One region of the Thiorhodovibrio litoralis genome, then DNA from elsewhere that is predicted to be linked to it. Evidence: predicted binding sites of a transcription regulator. Region 1 holds the regulator's gene; each other region holds the start of a gene.
What was found. Region 1 encodes sigma-54, which starts transcription at its own class of promoters, with help from an activator protein. Its sites were predicted from a motif close to TGGCANGNTNCNTGCTT; they were not measured.

Region 1 (5,561 bases):
GAGCAACTCGCGCTCGTAGTCGATGGCTTCGGCCAGCGAGCGCGCGTCGCCGGTGAGCGGATGCTTGCGCCGCGTTTCGCTGAAGCGGGTCATCAGCCGCTCGGTCTGGGCCTCAAGGAACATGACTTGGGGAAGGATGCCTTGCTCGCTCAGCGACATCAGTACCGCGGGGAGTTGGGACAGGTCGTCCGAATGGCTGCGCGCGTCGATGCCGACGGCGGTGCCAACGCAGTCCGGGCACAGCGCCCGATCGCTCTGGCGCAGCCCCAGCGCGAGCTCCCGCAACAGGAACAGTGGCAGATTGTCGATGCAGTTGTAGCCGATGTCTTCCAGCGTATTCAAGGCGACGCTTTTGCCGGCGCCTGAAAGTCCGCTTACGATGATGAAGTCCATATCCGCAGCCGCTTCGATAGCTTGGTCGATTGGGTCAGGTCCATGGCTCATGGAGGCGATGCTCGGTCTCCCAGGCGGGCACCTCCGCCGCCAGCAATCCGGCCTGACGTTCGGCCAGGTCCGATCCGGCGTCGTAGCCGCGGGTGCGCAGAATCTGGCTGCGCACGGCTGTTTCAAGCAGGACGGCAAGATTGCGTCCCGGAGCTACCGGGATGGTTATCTCTGGCACCGCGATGCCGAGAATGTTCCGTGTGGATAAACTGCCGCGCAGCCGGTCGATGCAGGCCAGCTCGCTGTTGTCAAAAAACCGCATGCTGATGACCAGGTTTAGGTGGTTTTTTTCGCGCACCGAACTTTCGCCAAACATGGCGCGGATGTTCAAGACACCAAGGCCGCGAACTTCAAGAAAATCGCGCAGCAACGGCGGGCAGCGCCCCTCGATGACCTCGGGCGCGATGCGTGCGAACTCGGGTGCATCGTCGGCGATCAGGCGATGACCGCGGGCGATCAACTCGAGCGCGAGTTCGCTTTTGCCGATGCCAGGGTCGCCGACCAGCAGCACGCCCATGCCGAGAACCTCGAGAAAAACCCCGTGCAAGGTGGTGCGTTCGGCAAAGGTGTGGGTGAGGACATGCTGGAGGTGCTCGACAATGTCCTGATCGTTGAGGCTCGATCCCAGCAGGGGCGTGCCCTCCTGCTCGGCGCGGGCGCGGAATTGCGCATCGGGCTCAAGCGCGTCGGCAAAGATTACCGCCACTGGGCTGGCGGTGAAAACCCGCGTCAGCATATCGCCGCGGGCGTGGGGGTGGAGATCGCGCAGGTACGCGAATTCGGCCTGACCAACAACCTGCACCCGGTTGGGGCGGATGCAGTTCATCGAGCCAACCAGGCGCTGGCGCGGACCCTCAGGTGGGGTTTGCAGCGGAATCCGCTGCTTCGGCGGCTCGAACAACCATTGCAGTTTGAGCGGTTCGCTCAGACTGTCGACGAGACTCTGCAGGGAGTCGATCGGCTTCACGCTGGTCTCAGGAACGCCGTGGGGACCCGTCTGGCGGCGAGCTGGGCAGAGAACTGGTCGGAGAGCTGGCTGGAGAGTTGGCCGGAGAGCTGCTTGGCGCAGCTTCTGCGGGGGCCGCTTCAGTCAGAAGCGCCAGCAGCGCGTCGGGCCCCTCAGCGTCGCGCAGCTTCTGTCGCAGCTGGTCCTGGTTGAATAGCGCGGCAAGGTCGGCCAGCAGCTGCAGATGCATTTCGTTGGCCGTCTCGGGGACCAGCAGCGCGAAGGCCAGGTCGACCGGCTGGTCGTCAATGGCATCGAAGGGAACCGGCTCGCGCATTTGGACGAAGGCGCCAATGGCGTCCGTCACTTCCGCCACCCGCGCGTGCGGCAGGGCGACGCCGTGCCCGAGCCCGGTGCTGCCGAGGCGCTCGCGCTCGAGCAGGCGGTCGAAGACGGACTCGCGGCTGAGCTCAGGCAATTCGCCGACCAGCAGTTCAGCCAGGGTCTCGAGCAGGCGCTTTTTGCTGCTGATACTGGCCGCGCCGAGCACCCGGTGTTCGACGATGAGTTGTGGGGGGAACATGGTTGGTGGCTCTCCCGTGGGAAACAAAAACCGGAGCCGGCATGACCGGCTCCGGTATGAATCAGCTAGAGACTCGAGTGATTTGCGTGCGTGATGCGATGAGTCTCTTGGCTTGGGTTAAGTCTCCGCCGGGTCCTCGCCGGGCGCGGGCTCGCTGGTGGCCGCGAGTTCGGCACTGGCGGCTTTGGCTCCCGGCGCGCGATGACTCTGGCGCTTTTCCTTGTATTTGATCACCTGACGGTCGAGTTTGTCGATCAGTCCGTCAATGGCGGCGTACATGTCTTCGTGCGTGGCGTCGGCAAAAACACTGGCGCCATTGATGAGCAGCGTGGCTTCCGCCTTTTGGCGGAGCTTCTCGACGGTCAGTATGACGTGCGCGTTGATGACATGGTCGAAATGGCGCTCCAGGCGGGAAAATTTATTATCGACATAGTCCTTAAGCGGCTCGGTGATGTCGATATGATGACCTGTGAGCTTGATTTGCATAGATTGTCTCTCCTGGATGATCGAACGCAACGATGGCGGCTACGCCAGCCCTGGGGGATTTCATCACAAAGGAAGCCCTTAGTGAAAATCGCGGTTAGTGAAAACTCCGGTTAGTGAAAATGCCGGTTAGTGAAATCCCCGGGCGGTCAGGCGAGGCGCTTACGCTCGTTTGAGGGCGGTATGCCCATGGCTTCGCGGTATTTGGCGACTGTCCGCCGCGCCACCTTGATGCCTTGATCAGATAAAACATCCGCGATTTTGTTGTCGCTCAGAGGCTTGTTGGGCGTCTCGGCAGCGACCAGTTTGCGGATGAAGGCTCTGATGGCGGTGGACGAACATTCGCCTCCTGAAGTCGTGTTGACATGGCTTGAGAAAAAATACTTAAACTCGAGAGTGCCCCTCGGTGTGTGCATGTATTTCTGCGTGGTGACGCGCGAGACGGTGGATTCGTGCAGCTCGAGTGTCTCGGCGATATCGCGCAACACCAACGGACGCATGGCTTCTTCGCCGAAGTCGAAGAAGTCCTGCTGCAGCTCGACAATTTTGCTCGCGACGCGCAGCACGGTGTCGTTGCGGCTGAGCAGGCTTTTGATGAACCACTGGGCTTCCTGTAGGTGGGATTTCATGCACTGGTTGTCGGCTGCCTTGTCGGCACGACGAATGAGCTGGCGGTAGCTCTCGTTGACGCGGATTCTCGGTGTGGTGTCCGGATTAAGCTCCACTGTCCAACGGCCGTTGCGCCGACGCACGAGTACGTCTGGCTTAATGTACTCGGGGCGCACCTCGGTCACGGCGGAGCCGGGGCGCGGGTTGAGCGAGCGGATCAGACTCAGTGCCCTGGCGAGGTCGTCGTCGCCAAGTTTGGTGCTGCGTCGCATGCTGTCGAGGTCGTTGCGCGCCAAGGCGTCAAAATGGTGCTCGCAGATGGCCAGGGCATGGTCGCGCTGCGGCTGGACGTCAGTGAGCTGACGCAGTTGCAGAATCAGGCACTCGCGCAGATCGCGCGCGGCGATTCCGGCAGGGTCGAAGGACTGAATACGATGCAGCACGGCATCGATCTCGTCGCGCTCCAGATCGGGGTCGTTGAGAATGTCTGGCAGTTCATCGAGGTCGAGACGCAGATAACCATCGGCGTCGATGGCGTCGATCAATGCCTCGGCAACGGCTCGGTCGCGTTCCCCGAAACGGGTCAGGTTGAGCTGCCAGTCGATGTGATCGTGCAGCGTCTGCGGGCGAGAGCGCTGCGCGAAGAGATCGAAGTCATTGCCGTCGCTGCCGTTGTTGCTTGGCGCGCTGCCGCTTGCTGTGTAGCTGTCGAAGGTATCGGCCCACTGACTGTCGGTCGGCAGCTCGGCCGGCATGTCATCGCGCTCAGGGCGCAGGGAGTCGTCGATGCGGGCGTCCTCGATCTGCCGTTCAATGTCACGCGCGGAGATGTCCTCAAGGCCCGTGCCCTGGTCGCCGAGGCTTTGCTCTGGCGGATCATCGTCAGCGCTCTCGAGCATCAGGTTGGATTCAAGCGCCTGCTGGATTTCCTGCTGCAGGTCCAGGGTGGAGAGTTGCAGAAGCTTGATGGCCTGCTGCAGCTGCGGCGTCATCGTCAGCTGCTGGCCGAGGCGCAGTTGAATGGTCTGCTTCATCGCGACGCTTTCGGTCAGACTCCGGCGTGATCAGGCATGAAGAGAAGGGTTCTCGCAGCGAATGAAACTTGCATAGGCATTCTTGATTGTAGCTGATCTTTTCCGCCTCGACGCAAGCTGGGGAGCGCGATCGGCTTTTGTCAGCGCCACGACCGTGGTGGCCTGGGGGCGAATGTGTTCGTGGGAAACGTTAGCAGCGCAACAGCGTCGGCTTACAGGCGGAAATGCTCTCCGAGGTAAACCGTGCGAACCTGGGTGTTGGCAAGCAACTCGGAGGGCGCGCCCTCGGCGATGACTTGGCCGTCGCTGATGATGTATGCGCGATCGCAGATGTCGAGCGTCTCGCGGACATTATGGTCGGTCACCAGCACCCCGATGCCGCGCTCGCGCAGATGAGTAATGATCTTCTTGATATCGACCACGGCGATGGGGTCGACACCGGCGAAGGGTTCGTCAAGCAGCATGATCTTCGGCTCGACCGCCAGGGCGCGGGCGATTTCGAGCCGTCGGCGCTCGCCGCCGGACAGACTCAGCGCCATGGATTCGGCGATATGCGCGATGCCGAGCTCGTCGAGCAGCGCCTCGCACAGCTGCCGGCGCTGGCGCTCGTCGAGTTCCGGGCGGGTCTCGAGCACGGCCATCAGGTTGTCGGTGGCGCTCAGCTTGCGAAATACCGAGGGCTCCTGGGCCAGGTAGCTCAGGCCGCGCCGGGCGCGGGCATGCATGGGTGCGAGGCTGACGTCCTCGCCGGCGAGCAGGATGCGCCCGCCATCTGCGGCCACCAGGCCGACGATCATGTAAAAGCTGGTTGTCTTGCCGGCACCATTGGGGCCGAGCAGTCCCACCACCTCGCCAGCGCTGACGCTGATGTTGACGCCATCAACGACCCGGCGCCGACGATAACTCTTGGCCAGACCCTCGGCCTGCAGGGCCAGGTGAGCGGAGCGGGGGCGGGAGCTGGAGCCAGCAGCCGACTTGGCGGGGGAGGCGGTGGTCATTCCTCTTCTGGTGTGATGGTGATCTTGACCCGCTCGCGCCCCTGCGCGCTGGTGCCGGCGGTAACGCGCTCGGTCTTGCGGTTGTAGACGATACGATCGCTGGCGAAGCGATCCTGCCCTTGGGTCAGTACCGCGCGGTCAATCAAGGTGAGCTCGTCACGGTCGGCATTGTATTCCATCCGCTGGGCGCGTCCGAGAACGGGCTCGGTTTCGCCTTCTGTCATTTGGCGATATTTCGCCGGGTTGCCCACGGCGACGATGGTGCGCGGCTGGCGATCCTGACGGTGTTCGACCTGAACCTCGTCGGCAAGAATCCGCATGCTCCCCTGTTGCACCTCGACACTGCCGATGTAGCGGCTTTGGGAGGTCTGTTCGTCGAGTTCCACGGCATCGGCCTCAATGAACAACGGCTGGCCCTGATCGCTGTCGAGTGCGAACGCCGGTGCGACAGTCAGTACATTGAG
Region 2 (5,561 bases), 2.0 Mb from region 1:
GGGCAGTTGCAGTCCGTGCCGGGGTGCTTTGGGATCATCATTCGAATTCGGGTGCTGCGATTGAGCTCCGATCGAATCCAAAAGCGTCCACCGAGTTCTTTACAGATGAAATAGGCCTTGGTCAGCCCGAAGCCGCCGCCCATGGTGCGCCGTTCCTGGACATTTGATGCGCGCTGCCCGTAGTCGATGACGGACTCGATTTCATCCTCGGGGATGCCGTAGCCGGAGTCTTCCACAATGATGCACAAGCCGGTGTCATCACTCCAAACGCCGGCATTGATCCGCCCGCCCGGCGAAGTGTATTTGCGCGCATTGGCAAGCAGATCGCGGATGACATCAATCACCACCGGCGGCATGCGGATCAAGGGCTCCTCGCTGCTGTCGATTTTGAAGTCGACGTAATAGTCTTGAGACTCCTGAGCGGCGATGTTATTGGTGATGCGGAAACGGCCTTTGCTGTTTTTTGCGATTGCCCCGAAGACTTTCTGAAAATCCTCAATCACCTGGATGATTTCAAATTCGCGCCAGCTCAGCGAGTCGTCAATGCGCGCCTGGAGATCGCTGATCCGCTTGCGCAGGACAGCGAAAATGGAATTGAGATTCTCCAGGATCGCGCGCGTCTCCGGCGAGCTTCTGTGCTCGTCCGTGATGTTCCATTCCACTTGATGCTTGATCGCGGAGATGTCCTCATGCAGTCCGGCGATTCGGTCATAAGCGACATCCGGGTTCGACATGTCATCGGCAAGCTGAAAAATGCGATCGCTACTTTGGCGAAATTCGTCTTCAAAACCACATTGATCCGCCAGGTCAGAAAGCTCCAGGTTGAGCACGTTTAAAATGTTAAGAAACGAATGCGTATCCAGCGCAACCACCTGGGAGCGATCCAGATGCAGTGCTCGTGTGATCTCAACTTCTTTCATGGGGCACCGTTTCCTTGATTCTGCCTGAAATGTCCCGCCCGAAATCGGCGATAAGGATGGCCGGAATCGGGAATTTTTTCTTTGCAGAGAGGTTAGGCCTGTCGGGCTGGCCGGTCAATCCAATACGCGCAAGAGATGCCGCTTGAACTGATGCCGTGGCCCCCAGTCGTGCCGCTACATTAGTGCCTCCAGTCGCGCCTCCAGTCGCGCCTGCTCAGAGCAAAGCCACCGCCTTGATTTGAATCCAGACATCCATGGCGGGCTTGAGCCCGAGTTGCTCCGCTGAGCGCTGGGTGACGCGCGCCAGCAGCGGTGAGCCGGATAGATCGAGCTTCACCAGCGCCAGTGCTGGATGGGCGTCATCGCCGAGGGAAATCACGCGCGCGGGTAGGGTGTTCAAAATGCTGGTCTCGGGCTGCGGGGTATGAGTGATGCTGACATCTCGCGCCAGGATGCGAATGCGCGCATGATCGCCCACCGCCGCGCCGGTGTCGCGCACCCACAGGCTGGTCTGACAGCAGGCGACCCGCAGGAGATGCCAGCGCTCGTCGCGCTCGGCGACCTGGCCATCGAGCACCACCCCGGCGTCCTCGCCCAGGCGAATCGGCAGATCGAGCCGCGCCAGGGTGTCGTTTAGTGGGCCGCTAGCCAGCACGCGACCGGCGTCCATGACCACCAGATGATCGGCCAGCCGCGCGACCTCGTCGGGGGAGTGGCTGACATAGAGCACCGGGATCTCCAGATCATCATGCAGGCGCTCCAGATAGGGCAGTATTTCCTGCTTGCGTTTGAGATCAAGCGCCGCAAGCGGCTCGTCCATCAGCAACAAGCGCGGATTGACCGCCAGCGCGCGCGCCATGCCGACGCGCTGACGCTCGCCGCCGGAGAGTGCCGCCGGGCGCCGGTCGAGCAGATGCCCGATGCCGAGTAACTCGATGGCGTGATCCAGGCAGAAGGCAGCCGACCGAGCATCCCCGGCATTTTGTGCATTCTGGGCCCGCTCGCGCGCGTGGCTGCGCTTTTGGCCATAGCGCAGATTGCCGAGCACGCTCAAATGTGGGAACAGGCTCGCCTCTTGAAAGACGTAGCCAATGGGCCGTTGATGGGTTGGCACCCAGGTGCGAGCATCCTGCCAAACCTGGCCGTTAAAGCGCAGCTCGCCCTCGGCAGCCCGCTCCAAACCGGCGATGCAGCGCAGCAGTGTGGTCTTGCCGGAGCCGGAATGGCCAAAGAGCGCCGTGACGCCGCGTGCTGGCAGCCGTTCGTCCAACTCCATTGTGAAACCAGGCCAGTTGACCCGGAAACGCGCCTCAATCAGCGGCAGCAGCCCGGTTGTGGCTCCTGCGGTTTTTGTGTTTGCTTGGGGATTGCTCATTGCTTCTTCCCGCTCGGTTTCCACGTATACAGGGCCAAGAGCACCAAGAAAGAGAATACCAACAGGACTGCGGCCAGTCGGTGCGCGTTGCCGTATTCCAGCGCCTCGACATAATCGTAAATCTGCACCGAGGCGACCCGGGTCACCCCCGGAATGTTACCGCCGATCATCAGCACCACACCAAACTCACCGACGGTGTGGGCAAAGGTGAGAATGCCGGCGGTGACAAAGCCTGGCAGCGACAGCGGCAGCGCCACGCTGAAGAAGCGATCCAGGGGCGCGGCGCGCAGGGTGGCTGCTGCTTCCAGCGGGCGGTCGCCGATGCTCTCGAAGGCGTTCTGCACCGGTTGCACCATGAAGGGCAGGGAGTAGAACACGGAACCCGCCACCAAGCCCCAGAAGGTAAAGGGTAGCAGTCCGATGCCGAAAGCTTCAGTCAGCCGCCCCAACGGCCCGTTCGGCCCCATGGCTACGAGCAGGTAAAAGCCCAATACCGAGGGTGGCAGCACCAGTGGCAGAGCCACTACGGCGCCAATCGGTCCTTTCCAACGCGAGCGGGTCCGTGCTAGCCACCAGGCGATGGGGGTGCCGAGGGCGAATAGGATCAGTGTGGTGACCGTGGCCAGGCGCAGGGTGAGGGCAATCGCCTCGATATCAGTTTCTGTCAGGAACATCGTTGCGATTTTCGTGTGTTGTGTGGTCGTGGATGAGTGTTGGAGGATGGGGCACTAAGCCCCGTCCTCGCTCGCGCTCCGGCTCAATCGGTTTCGTAGCCGAAGTCGTGAATGATCGCCTTCGCCTTCTCGCCCTTGAGGTAGGTGAAGAGTTCCGTCACTGCCGGGTTGTCTTTGCCAGACTCGAGAATGAGCGCATCCTGGCGGATTGGTGCGTGCATCTCACTGGGCACCACCCAGCCCGAGCCCTTGACGATTTTCCCGCCTTCCATAACCTGCGACAGAGCGACAAAGCCAATGTCCGCATTGCCGGTGTCGACAAACTGATAGGTCTGGGCGATGTTCTCACCCATCACGAACTTGGGCTCGATGGTGTCTTTCAGGTCGAGTGCCTCCAGAGTCTCAATGGATGCCTCGCCATAGGGTGCCAGCTTGGGGTTGGCGATCGACAGCTTGTTAAAGTCGCCGGACTTCAACAGCGCCGGGCCGTCCTCGACCTTATCCGCGTCGGCGGACCACAGCACCAATGTGCCGATGGCATAGGTGAAGCGTGAACCGGGCACGCCCAGTTCGTCCTCTTCCTCCAGCAGTTTCGGGCGCTTCTGATCGGCCGCAAGCAGGGCCTCAAAAGGGGCGCCGTTCTTGATCTGAGCAAAAAGCTTGCCGGTCGAGCCATAGGATGCTTTGACGGTGTGGTCGGTGTCTTCCTCAAACAACGCGATGATGGCTTTCATCGGGGCAGTGAAATTAGCCGCAACCGCGATTTGCACCTCGCCAGCGACGGCGGTGCTGATGAGAGGCGCAGGCCCAGCGAACAGGGTCAGAATCAAGGCCGTGGCGGCGGCAGAGGACAAGGTGAAATCTTTCATTGTCGATAACCTCACAAAGTAAAAGTGGACGAATGGGAGTTCGTCATATAAAAAAATAATTGCGGTATTGGTGTCAAGACCAGTCGACTTTCGCTCGACTGAGCTGCGACAAAGGGGTGTCGGTTGCCGAGTGATCGCCCTACATGCGATACCCAGCAACGCCCGCTGCCGGCTTAACGCAAATTAAAGCAAAAATCAGGCCAGCAGCGCGCGCGAAAAAATGCGCTTGGAGTTTCTAGCGCTATATTCGCAAAGATGGAACAATATTCGCTTATGCCTTTTCCGGAGCAGGTCCATGGCTCGGTGGGCGTTGTTTCCCCCTTAACTCAACGAGGATATATTGATGAAGATCAGTGCGCGCAATCAGTTTCACGGCAAAGTGGTCGCGGTGACGACTGGCGCCGTCAATGCCGAGGTCCGAGTGGCGCTCTCCAGCGGTCAGGAGATGGTTGCCATCGTCACCAATGAAAGCCTGAAGTCACTGAAGCTTGAGCCGAACGCGGCGGTCATTGCCCTGTTCAAGGCCTCGTCGGTGCTGGTGATGACGGACGATTCCGGGGTGCGACTGTCGGCCCGTAACAGCCTCAAGGGCACAGTGACCGCGCTGAAAAAAGGACCGATTCACGCCGAAGTGACCATTGGCCTGCCATCGGGCGACCAGGTGCAAGCCAGCATCACCCTTGATGCCTGCGACGAGATGGGACTTGCGGTGGGTACAGGGGCAACGGCGGTTATCAAGGCCCCGCAAGTCTTGCTGGGAGTACCTGCCTGATTTCGCTATATGCACTAGAATATAGCGAAGAAGTGCTGCGGGACGCGTAAAGGCACAAGGATGGTGCGTCCCCCGATGACAAAGTGAGCAACCGCGCGGTGCTGGGCGGTGAATCAGTCGCTCACGCCGACAATCACACTGGCCGGGGAGAACAGGGCGCAGGCGGTTTCGCCTTCGCGGATGCCGCGAGGCTCGAGCAACTCAGCGGCAATTACGCCGCGCACTGTGAGGCCGGCTGTCAGCTCCAACACCACCTCGGCCGGGCCGTCACTGCGTGTGATGCGCTGCACCCGCCCGCACAAGCGGTTGCTCTCGGGTGGAGGCTGTGTCGCGGGATTGTCGATGCCCACGGCAACCGCCTTGACCAAAGCCCAAACCTGGCGGCCCGGGCGCAGACCAAGGCAGTCCACGCTTTCATTGGTGATGCCAGCGCGCAGGCGGTGATCGCCCGGCAACGCAAGCTCCACCTCGGCGTCAACCATGCGCGCGCTGACGGCAACCACCTGACCAACAAACTGATTGCGCGCGCTGGTGCGCAGCGATAGCCGGCGCAGCAGGTCGAACTCGGTGCCGGTTTCCTGCACGGCCGCATTCACATCCGCGAGAAAACGGCGATACTCCGCGGCAATGGTGCGAAATCCAGCGATTAGCCGCCGACCCTCCTCGGTCAGCACTGCGCCACCTCCACCGCGGCCTCCGGTTGCCGTGGTCACCACCGGCGACGGGGCCAGGTTGTTCATGGCATCGACCGCGTCCCAGGCCGCTTTGTAGCTGATGCCGACTGCCTTGGCAGCGCGGGTGATGGAGCCACAGGTCTCGATCTGTTCCAGCAGGGCAATGCGCTCTTCGCCAAGAAAAGCCACTTCGTCGACCTTGAGCCACAGCTGACCGGAAACCATCAGCGGCCCCTTTGCCGGTGGCCTGTTTTGGCCAGTCGGGTTTTGAGCAGCC
Region 3 (5,561 bases), 1.6 Mb from region 1:
GCATTGGCCTCGCCGATGTCAGAGATTTTCAGCTCCGAACCACCGTTAAAGCCGAACCAGCCCAACCACAGGATGAAGGTGCCCAAGGTCGCCAGCGGCAAATTGGAGCCAGGAATGGCGTTAATGCTACCGTCCTTGCCGTACTTGCCTTTACGTGCACCAAGCAGGAGCACACCGGCCAGAGCCGCCGAGGCACCACACAGATGGACGATGCCTGATCCTGCGAAGTCATTGAAGCCGATGCCGTCGAGCCAGCCGCCGCCCCACTTCCAATATCCCTGCACCGGATAAATAAAGCCGGTCATGACCACCGCGAAGGCGAGAAAGGCCCAGAGCTTCATGCGCTCGGCCACAGCACCGGAGACGATTGACATGGCGGTTGCGACAAAGACAACCTGAAAGAAGAAGTCCGACATGCCGGAGTAGTAGGTCTCGCCCTCACTCGCGAGCACAGCGGCGACTTCATGGTCACCACCGAACATGAAGGTCCACTTAATGTTCGGAATGACGCCGTTACCACCGTCAGGATACATGATGCCATAGCCAATCAGCATGTACATGATGCAGCTGATGGCAAAGAGCGCGACATTCTTGGTGAGAATTTCAGCGGTATTCTTGGCGCGGACCAGCCCCGCCTCGAGCATCGCGAAGCCGGCGGCCATCCACATAACAAGCGCGCCGGAAACGAGAAAGTAAAAGGTATCCAGCGCGTAGGCGAGATGTGCAATTGGTTCTTCCACGGGTAATTCCTCCTGCAAAGGCCGCTTAAAGCGCGTCCGGACCGGTCTCGCCGGTACGGATGCGGATGACCTGATCGACCTCGAAGACAAAGATCTTGCCGTCGCCAATCTTGCCAGTACGCGCGGCATTGGAGACAGCTTCGATCACTTTGTCGACCAGTCCGTCGTCCACTGCGATTTCCACCTTGATCTTAGGCAGAAAGTCGACGACATACTCAGCGCCGCGATAGAGCTCGGTATGGCCTTTCTGGCGCCCGAAGCCCTTGACCTCGATGACGGTGATGCCAGACACGCCAATATCGGCCAGCGCCTCCCGCACGTCATCGAGCTTGAATGGTTTTATGATGGCTGTAACCAGCTTCATTGCATAAGCTCCGTAGTTTGTTTACTGCGGGAGACTACCGCTGGCAGTCACCCGCGCAATTAACCTGTCAGAAAGTCAGGATATCCGAGTGACTCAGAACTCTTTGGACCAGCCGACCCAGACCTTCGGATCCTGGTTATAAAGATCGCCCTCGTTGGTTGAATCACCATCGACTTGCTCGTAAGTCAAGTTGAAGCTGCCGAAGTCACCGGCATCTTTGCTTATGGACGCGCCCCAGTGCCAATAGTCGTAAGTGGCAGACTTTATGAACCCGTTCTCTCTGTAGAGCTCTTTGTCATTCTTGAAGTCATAGTAGCCACCGAAGACCCCGAAACTGAAATCTTGGGGAAGCGGAATATCCAGGCCGGCGCTGTAGTAGAGGTCACCGGAATCGTAGAGGGCATCCTCATTGGCCTTACCGCCCCAGGCAGTGTATTGAATTCCGGCTGATATCGCTGCTGCGCCGAAATCATAGCCAGCGGAAATGCCAATTTCCCAAAAATCAACGTCATCTGGGCTGTCAGGGTAGGCGTAGTAGATGGTGTTGATGCCCAGACTGGCGTTTTCGTCGGGCAATGAAAAATCATAGCCCGCATAAAAATCCAGCTCATAGTTCGGCGCACTGTCACCGGATGTTGTGCCCACAACAGTTGGCTGCCCCGTGACTGGGTCGCGTACTATTGTCCCGATCACATCTTGGGCACCATTATCCCAATCGATGTTCGACGCCCAGGTGCCGGCATAAAAACCGCTCTCATGGGCGGCGTCCACACCACCCTGCACGGCTGCGCCGTCACTGGTCTGTGTGACACCGCGCCACATGTAATTTGAAACAGCACCGATATTGGCACTGAACGACCAAGGCCCTTGCGCGAGCGCGACACTGGTTCCGGCCAGGGACAGCGCGACCGCGGCTGCCAGACTGCTAAGTTGACGCTGCGACCTCTTGGTCGCTTTGGTGTTTGTCATGGCAATGTTCTTCATGCGCTTCTCATCCTTCATTTGTTTGCGAGTGAGACTGAATGGGCACTAGGCTCCGCTTTGAGCTCCGCAAAACGGGAGCAGTTGAACCTCGACCACCTCACTAGCAGGACGCATGCCAGCCGCAAATGTTACGAAAAGACAACGGTTTTACGCATTTGTTGCAAAAATACATCACCATAATGCACCACAACCGTGCATCAAATGCGTGCAAGCAGGCTATTAGCGCACCAATCAGGTGCACCAATCCCCGGCGACGCGACACCTGATCAGGCTCTATAATGGACGGTATTTCCTTTACCAAGAACAGGTAGACGCGATATGTTGGACCCGAAACAACTCGATGACCTCGCCCGCCGTCTTAGCGCCGCGATGCCTAAAGGCGTGCAGGTGTTGCAAGAAGACCTACAGCGCAGCATGCGCGCAACGCTGGAGGCGGGCCTGAGTCGGCTCGACCTGGTCACCCGTGAGGAGTTCGACATCCAGGCTGCGGTGCTGGCGCGCTCTCGCGCCAAACTCGAAGCGCTCGAGGCGCGCGTGGCCGAACTCGAGGAAGCGGCGCGCGCCGCCCGGACCTGAGCCGTCGCCGCGCAATGGCCCGTCGCTCCTCAGCAAAATCGCCGAAACACCGCGACTGATCGGCAAGCAAGCGGCACGTGGGTCTCTGCATTCTCCATAGCCGTGCGCCCTATGGCATTCAGGCACTCGAGGTGATTGTCGAGGTGCAGACCGCCGGCGGGCTGCCTGCCCTTTCCATCGTCGGGCTGCCGGAGATGGCTGTGCGCGAGAGCAAGGACCGCGTGCGCGGCGCGCTGCGTAGTGGCAGCTTTCAGTTTCCGGACGGTCGCGTGACCATCAATCTGGCACCCGCGGATTTGCCCAAGGAGGGTGGCCGTTTCGATCTGCCCATCGCGCTCGGCATTCTCGGCGCCTCCGGTCAGCTGCAGCCCGAGACCATTGCTGAGCATGAGTTCGTCGGCGAACTGGCCTTGTCTGGCGCCCTGCGGCCGGTTTCTGGCGTGCTGCCCTCGGCGCTGGCCGCGCGCGACGCCGGGCGCACCCTGGTGCTACCCGCCGAGAACGCCGATGAGGCCAGCCTGGTCCGCGGCCTGCGCATCCTGCCTGCCCGCCATCTGCTCGAGATCTGCCATCATCTCAATCAGCTCGAGCCGCTCGCGCCTTACCAGCCGCAACCTGTCTCGACCACAGACAAGTCCCCGCTGGCGGATTTGGCGGAAGTTCGCGGTCAGCCCCAAGCCAAGCGCGCGCTCGAAATTGCCGCCGCCGGCGCGCACAGCCTGCTATTTATCGGCCCGCCCGGCACCGGCAAGTCGATGCTCGCCAGCCGCCTGCCAGGCATTCTGCCCCCATTGACGGAAGACGAAGCCCTGCAAACTGCAGCGGTGCGCTCGGTGGTAGGGCGCGACCAGCCTGATCGCAGTCGCTGGCGCGAGCGCCCTTTTCGTGCGCCCCATCACACCGCATCGGGCCCGGCGCTGGTCGGTGGTGGCAGTCACCCGCGCCCGGGAGAGATTTCCCTCGCCCACCACGGCGTGCTTTTTCTTGACGAGTTGCCGGAGTTCGACCGTCGGGTGCTGGAGGTACTACGCGAGCCTATGGAAACCGGGCGCATCCATATCTCGCGTGCCGCGCGCCAGGCGGAGTTCCCGGCGCGCTTTCAGCTGCTGGCGGCGATGAATCCCTGCCCCTGCGGCCACCTTGGAGACCCCAGCGGGCGCTGCCATTGCACTGCCGAGCAGGTCGCGCGCTATCGCGGCCGGATTTCAGGCCCGCTGCTCGATCGCATCGACATGCAGTTGGATGTCCCGAGACTCGCCCCAAGCGAGCTGACTGAGTCGTGCCCGCCGGGCGAATCCAGCACTGCGGTGCGCGAGCGCGTCTGTGCCGCGCGAGCCCGCGCCGAAGCGCGCAGCGGCGGCCCCAACAGCCACCTGCAACCGGCAGACATCGACCAGCACTGCCAACTCGACACGACCGGGCGCAAGCTGATCGGCACCGCCATGCAGCGCCTCGCGCTCTCGGCGCGCGCCTACCATCGGATTCTGAAACTCGCGCGCACCATTGCCGACCTTGATGACAGCGCGACCATCACCCCCGCCCACCTGAGCGAGGCCATCGGCTACCGCCGCCTCGATCGCGGTGACCTGGCGGATCAACACTTAAGCAGGACGCAGCGGCCATGATCGAGCTGCGCGATCTTTGCCTCAGACGCGGCACCAAGGTTTTGTTTGAGCAGGCCGAGTTGCGCGTCCACCCGGGACAGCGTATCGGCGTGGTGGGCCCCAATGGCTGCGGCAAGTCCAGCCTGTTCGCGCTCTTGCAAGGCGAGATCACGCCAGATCGCGGCGAACTCAGCCTGCCGCCGGCCTGGCAGCTGGCGGCAGTCGCGCAGCAAACCCCGTCGGGCAGCCTGCGCGCGCTGGATTTTGTGCTGGATGGCGATCACGCATGGCGTCGCCTGCAGACTGAGATGGAAGCCGCTCGCCTAGCCGACGACGGCCTGCGCCTGGCCGAACTGCACGATGCCTTCGAGGCCATCGACGGCTATCGCGCCGAGAGCCGCGCGGCGCGGCTGCTGCAAGGTCTTGGCTTTGTCTCCGACAGCGAGGAGCGTCCGGTCGACAGCTTCTCAGGAGGCTGGCGGATGCGCCTGGCGCTGGCGCAAGCGCTCATGTGCCGCTCTGATCTTTTATTGCTCGACGAACCGACCAACCATCTCGACCTTGATGCCGTGATCTGGCTCGAGAGCTGGCTGCGCGACTATCCCGGCACCCTGCTGCTGATCTCACACGACCGCGACTTTCTCGATGCCATCGCCACGCACGTGTGCTACTTCGAACAGGGCCGTCTGGGGCTGGTCAACGGCGGTTATTCAGCCTACGAGCGCCAGCGGGGCGAGCGTCTCGCCCAGCAACAAGCCGCCTACGGCAAACAGCAGCGCGAAATCGCCCACGCGCGCGCCTTCGTCGACCGCTTCCGCGCCAAGGCCACCAAGGCACGCCAGGCGCAGAGCCGACTCAAGGCGCTCGAGCGCATGGAACTGATTGCGCCGGCCCACATCGACTCGCCGTTCAGCTTCTCCTTCCCCGAGCCCGCGCGCGCCGCCAACCCACTGCTGCGGCTCGACGGCGTCAGCGTCGGCTATGGAGAGACCCCAGTCTTGCGCGATCTGTGCCTAAGCCTCACGCCCGGCGCCCAGATCGGCCTGCTCGGCCCCAATGGCGCCGGCAAATCGACCCTCATCAAGCTGCTGGCGAACCAGCTGCAGCCAGTCAGCGGCGAAAAGCTGGAATCAGAGGGCCTGGCCATCGGCTATTTCGCCCAGCACCAGCTCGATCAACTGGTGCCGGAAGACTCGGCGTTGAAGCATCTGCGCCGGCTCGACCCTAACCGGCCCGACCAGCAACTGCGCGATTATCTCGGCGGTTTCGGCTTTAGCGGCGAGCGTGTCACCG

Region 2: the regulator sigma-54 is predicted to act here: its motif matches at 4,095-4,111, upstream of Thiosp_RS11895 (TOBE domain-containing protein).
Region 3: the regulator sigma-54 is predicted to act here: its motif matches at 2,190-2,206, upstream of Thiosp_RS13610 (TorF family putative porin).

Annotation. Positions count from the first base shown of each region.
Region 1 is NZ_CP121473.1:4,706,901-4,712,461, reverse strand. It holds gene rapZ (RNase adapter RapZ) at 1-393, opposite strand, end outside; gene hprK (HPr(Ser) kinase/phosphatase) at 428-1,411, opposite strand; gene Thiosp_RS21480 (PTS sugar transporter subunit IIA) at 1,419-1,973, opposite strand; gene hpf (ribosome hibernation-promoting factor, HPF/YfiA family) at 2,091-2,459, opposite strand; gene Thiosp_RS21470 (RNA polymerase factor sigma-54) at 2,606-4,099, opposite strand; gene lptB (LPS export ABC transporter ATP-binding protein) at 4,312-5,097, opposite strand; gene lptA (lipopolysaccharide transport periplasmic protein LptA) at 5,094-5,561, opposite strand, start outside.
Region 2 is NZ_CP121473.1:2,672,780-2,678,340, forward strand. It holds gene Thiosp_RS11875 (sensor histidine kinase) at 1-920, opposite strand, end outside; gene modC (molybdenum ABC transporter ATP-binding protein) at 1,135-2,295, opposite strand; gene modB (molybdate ABC transporter permease subunit) at 2,292-2,969, opposite strand; gene modA (molybdate ABC transporter substrate-binding protein) at 3,053-3,838, opposite strand; gene Thiosp_RS11895 (TOBE domain-containing protein) at 4,182-4,610, shown strand; gene Thiosp_RS11900 (TOBE domain-containing protein) at 4,724-5,509, opposite strand.
Region 3 is NZ_CP121473.1:3,066,732-3,072,292, forward strand. It holds gene Thiosp_RS13600 (ammonium transporter) at 1-740, opposite strand, end outside; gene Thiosp_RS13605 (P-II family nitrogen regulator) at 766-1,104, opposite strand; gene Thiosp_RS13610 (TorF family putative porin) at 1,198-2,088, opposite strand; gene ubiK (ubiquinone biosynthesis accessory factor UbiK) at 2,407-2,664, shown strand; gene Thiosp_RS13620 (YifB family Mg chelatase-like AAA ATPase) at 2,742-4,289, shown strand; gene Thiosp_RS13625 (ATP-binding cassette domain-containing protein) at 4,286-5,561, shown strand, end outside.